DNA from 2 places in the Streptomyces sp. WAC07094 genome. Region 1 is predicted to be linked to the other one. Evidence: riboswitches for the same ligand, from Rfam matches in the RefSeq annotation. Region 1 holds a riboswitch; the other holds the start of a gene.

Region 1 (2,195 bases):
GGCCGGCTGAAGTCGCCCGTCGGCCCGACAGCACCTGCCCTGCACGAAGGCACCCCCGGCTGCGAAGGAGATTCCCCATGACCACCGAGGCCACCACCACGGACCTCCAGGCTTTCACCGAGACCTGGCTGCAGTGGTACCGCGCCCATGAGGCCCGGCTCGCTGCCCCGCACGGGTTCCTGGCGATCACCGGCCTGCACTGGCTCGACGACCGGCCCCAGCGCTTTCCGGACGCGCCCGGCGCGTGGCGCACGGGCCCCGAAGGGGTCGTCGTAGACCTCGACGACGGCGAGGAATTGGTCGTCGACGGCACGCCGGTGCGCGGCGAGCACCGCTTCGGCGTGCTTCCCGAGCGCGGCGGCGTCGACGCCCTGTGGGCAGACGCCGTCATCGAGGTCGCCAAGCGCGGCGGGCACGACATCGTGCGCCCCCGGCACCCGGACGCGCCGCTGCGCACGGCCTTCACCGGAACGCCCGCCTACGCCCCCGACCCGCGGTGGGCTGTGAGGGGCCGCTACATCCCCTTCGACACTCCGCGGCCGACCACCGTGGGCGCCGCGGTCGAGGGCCTTGAGCATGTCTACGACGCCCCGGGCAGGGTCGAGTTCGAGCTCGAGGGGCGCCCGCTGTCGCTGACCGCGTTCCCCGGCCATGGTGCGGGACGTCTGCTGGTGCTGTTCACCGACGCGACCTCCGGGGTCACCACCTACGCCGCCAACCGGTCCCTGGCCCTCGATCCGCCCGCCGCCGACGGCACGGTCGTCCTGGACTTCAACCGGGCCGCGAACCTGCCGTGCGCCTACACGGACCTGGCCACCTGCCCGCTGCCCCCGGCCGAGAACCGGCTGCCGGTGGCGATCGAGGCCGGCCAGAAGATCCCGCGCGAGCGTGGCGGCTCCTGAGCCGGACGCGCACTCTCGCACCGACTCCCCTTTTACAGGGCGTCCTTGTGCGCCATTGACGTACGACAAGACCGCTCCGTACGATCACAAACTGGCATTGAGTGTCAGCGTCAAGCCCTGGCTCGCTGACCGGCAACCCTCCCCCGCGGTGGGGTGCTCCAGGTGAAAGCCCGGCGGGATCAGCGACGATCTCCGCAAGCGCGGGGCCCCGTGACCGGGGTTCGGATAGGTGGAGGACCGATATGCGGCACGGTGGTGACCTCAGCGCCCGCTTCGCCGGCGCCACCGTGTTCTCCCGGCTCTCGCGTCGGCGCCACATCGACCTCAAGCGCTCGACCAGCTGTCTCTGTCAGGCCTGACGGGCCTTCCCGCCGCTGGTCGCAGTACGGCACCCGCCGTCGCCGCACCCGCCTGCGCCTGATCTCGTTCTGTCGTTGATCCCCCCTTTTTTTGCCCTTTGATCCTCGTCTGCACGGCGCTCCCCCGGTCCCGGCGTCGCGCCGGCCGGGGCCGCACGCCCACGCACGGCCGTGCCCTGCACCATCCGTGCCTGGTGATACGAGTAGGAGAAGCCCTCCGTGACTGCACTTTTCGATGTCAGAACCTCCCGGTGGGCGGTACTGACCGCCCTTGTGACGACCAGTGTGGTGCTGACCGCCTGTGGCTCCGGCGGCGGCGATTCCGGCAGTGGCGCCGGACGGCCCACGTCCGGCGGCACCCTGACCTTCGCGGTGGGCTCGGACGCCGGCTGCGTGGATCCGCAGCAGGTCGCCAGCAACGAGACCATCTACTCGGTGCGCCAGATCGTGGACTCGCTGACGGACCAGGACCCCAAGACCGGCACGATCGTGCCGTGGCTGGCCAAGAGCTGGGATGTCAGCTCCGACGCCACGACGTTCACGTTCCATCTGAGGTCGGGCGTCACCTTCAGCGACGGCTCGAAGCTGACCGCGCAGGTGGTCAAGGACAATTTCGACGCGGTGCCGAAGCTCGGCGCTCTGGGGACGCTCGCCGAGGGCTATCTGAGCGGCGTCAAGAGCACCACGGTGGTCGACCCGCTCACCGTCAAGGTGACCTTCAGCCAGCCCAACGCCCAGTTCTTGCAGGCCACTTCGACTCACTCGCTGGGGATCGAGTCGTCGGCGAGCGTGAAGAGGACCCCGCAGCAGAAGTGCAGCGACGGGGTGATCGGGTCCGGGCCCTTCGTGTTGAAGCAGTACGTGCAGAACCAGTCGATCACGCTGGCCAAGCGCACGGGATACGCGTGGGGTTCCTCGCGGTGGAGCAAGAAGG
Region 2 (2,195 bases), on a different contig from region 1:
TCCGGGCGATGTACGAGCACGCGAACGTCATCGAGGTACCGGGGTCGACGGTCGACATCGTCGGTACGGGCGGTGACGGCGCGAAGACCGTGAACATCTCCACGATGTCGTCGATCGTGGTGGCCGGCGCCGGCGCCAAGGTCGTCAAGCACGGCAACCGGGCCGCGTCCTCCGCGTCCGGTGCCTCGGACGTGCTGGAGAAGCTCGGCGTCAATCTGGAGCTGCCGGTGCACCGGGTGGCCGAGGTGGCCGAGGTGGCCGGGATCACGTTCTGCTTCGCGGTCAAGTTCCACCCGGCGCTGCGGCACGTGGCCGCGGCACGCGGACAGCTGGGCATCCGTACGACGTTCAACGTCCTGGGCCCGCTGACGAACCCGGCGAAGGTGAAGGCGCAGGCGGTCGGGGTCGCGGACCCGCGGATGGCGCCCATCGTCGCCGGGGTCCTCGCGGAGCGCGGCAACTCCTCCCTGGTGTTCCGGGGCGACGACGGGCTGGACGAGCTGACGACGACGTCGACGTCCCGGGTGTGGGTGGTCCGCGACGGCAAGGTCACCGAGGAGGCCTTCGACCCGCGGGACGTCGGTATCGAGCTGGTGCCGGTGGAGGCGCTGCGGGGCGCCGACGCCTCCTACAACGCCGAGGTCGCACGGCGGCTGCTCGACGGTGAGACGGGCCCGGTGCGTGACGCCGTGCTGCTGAACTCCGCCGCGGCCCTCGTGGCGCTGGAGCAGGCCGAGGGCCCCCTGGTGGACCGGATCCGGGCCGGCATGGACAGGGCGGCGGAGTCGATCGACTCGGGAGCGGCCAAGAGCGTCCTGGACCGCTGGGTGGCCGCGAGCCACGCCTAGCACCACCGCTCCGGGCGGGCCGCGGTCTCTTCTGCCGCGGTCCGCCCGAGCCGTCTCCGGGCCCTGCCGTGGTGCACACCGGTCGCCGTAGGGGACCGTCCCCTCCTGAGCGCCTCCCGTGACCCTCGGTGCGTCCCGGTATCCGGACAGAAGTTGCAGCCGATCGATCACCCCTCTAATGTCCTGCGCAGGTCATGAGCGACAGCCATTCGGCCCCGGCCGGCTGTCCGGCAACCCTCCGTCCGTGGCGGGGTGCCCCGGGTGAGGACCAGGCCGCAGGCAGCGAGGTCTGCGGCAAGCGCGGACCCCCTCGCGTCACCAGGGGTCCTGGTCGTTCGAGGGAGCCTTCCGTGAGCAAGCGAATGCGCTAGGGCCGCAGAGCCCCGCCTCCGCATCCCCTTTCACCCCTTCGTGTGCCGTCGACCCCTTCACGCGCCGTCATGCGCACCGTCCGGCACGGCGAATCCACCTGTCCTCACGGGAGTTCACCCATGTCCGTCTCCACCATCGCATCCGACCGGTCCGTTTGTTCCCCGCTGCCCGTTCTCGGACGGGATGTGACCGTCCCGCTCGTCACCGGCGGCGAAGTCACCTACGCCGCGCTCGACTACGCGGCCAGCGCCCCGGCGCTCCAGCGGGTCTGGGACGACGTGGCGGCCTACGCCCCGTACTACGGCAGTGTCCACCGCGGTGCCGGATACCTCTCGCAGCTCTCCACCGACCTGTTCGAGAACGCCCGCGGGACGGTCGCGGAGTTCCTCGACTGCCGGGAGGACGACCAGGTCGTCTTCACCCGGTCCACCACCGATTCGCTGAACCTCCTGGCCTCCGTGGTCCCGGCCGGCTGCGAGGTCTTCGTCTTCGAGACCGAGCACCACGCCTCGCTGCTGCCGTGGCGGGACGCGCAGGTGACCTACCTCGACGCCCCGAGCACTCCGCGGCAGGCCGTCGAGACCCTGGAGCGCGCCCTGGCGCACCGCGACCCCTCCCGGGCCTCGGGCCCGGCACTGGTCTGCGTCACCGGCGCGTCCAACGTCACCGGTGAGCTGTGGCCGGTGCGCGAGCTCGCGGCGACCGCGCATGCGCACGGTGCCCGTATCGTGCTGGACGCCGCCCAGCTGGCCCCGCACCACCCGGTGTCGGTCCGCGACCTCGACGTCGACTGGGTCGCCTTCTCCGGGCACAAGCTGTACGCGCCCTTCGGCGCGGGAGTCCTGGCCGGCCGCGCCGACTGGCTGCGCGATGCCGAGCCGTATCTCGCGGGCGGCGGTGCCAGCCGCAAGGTCACCCGGCGCACCGACGGGGGAGTGGACGTCGAGTGGCACGAGAGCGCCGCGCGGCACGAGG

Evidence for each region. A riboswitch is a leader RNA that binds a small molecule or an ion and turns the genes downstream of it on or off. The one in region 1 is predicted to bind S-adenosylmethionine.
Region 2: linked by a shared signal. The riboswitch ahead of RCR19_RS26900 (aminotransferase class V-fold PLP-dependent enzyme) and the one ahead of RCR19_RS42110 (putative leader peptide) in region 1 are both predicted to bind S-adenosylmethionine.

Annotation. Positions count from the first base shown of each region.
Region 1 covers NZ_JAVMJZ010000004.1:49,011-51,205, reverse strand. Annotated here, with positions in the region: gene RCR19_RS42120 (LLM class F420-dependent oxidoreductase) at 1-10, shown strand, start outside; gene RCR19_RS42115 (DUF1684 domain-containing protein) at 78-902, shown strand; SAM riboswitch class IV at 996-1,109, shown strand; gene RCR19_RS42110 (putative leader peptide) at 1,145-1,261, shown strand; gene RCR19_RS42105 (ABC transporter substrate-binding protein) at 1,481-2,195, shown strand, end outside.
Region 2 covers NZ_JAVMJZ010000001.1:6,082,216-6,084,410, forward strand. Annotated here, with positions in the region: gene trpD (anthranilate phosphoribosyltransferase) at 1-848, shown strand, start outside; SAM riboswitch class IV at 1,039-1,155, shown strand; gene RCR19_RS26900 (aminotransferase class V-fold PLP-dependent enzyme) at 1,340-2,195, shown strand, end outside.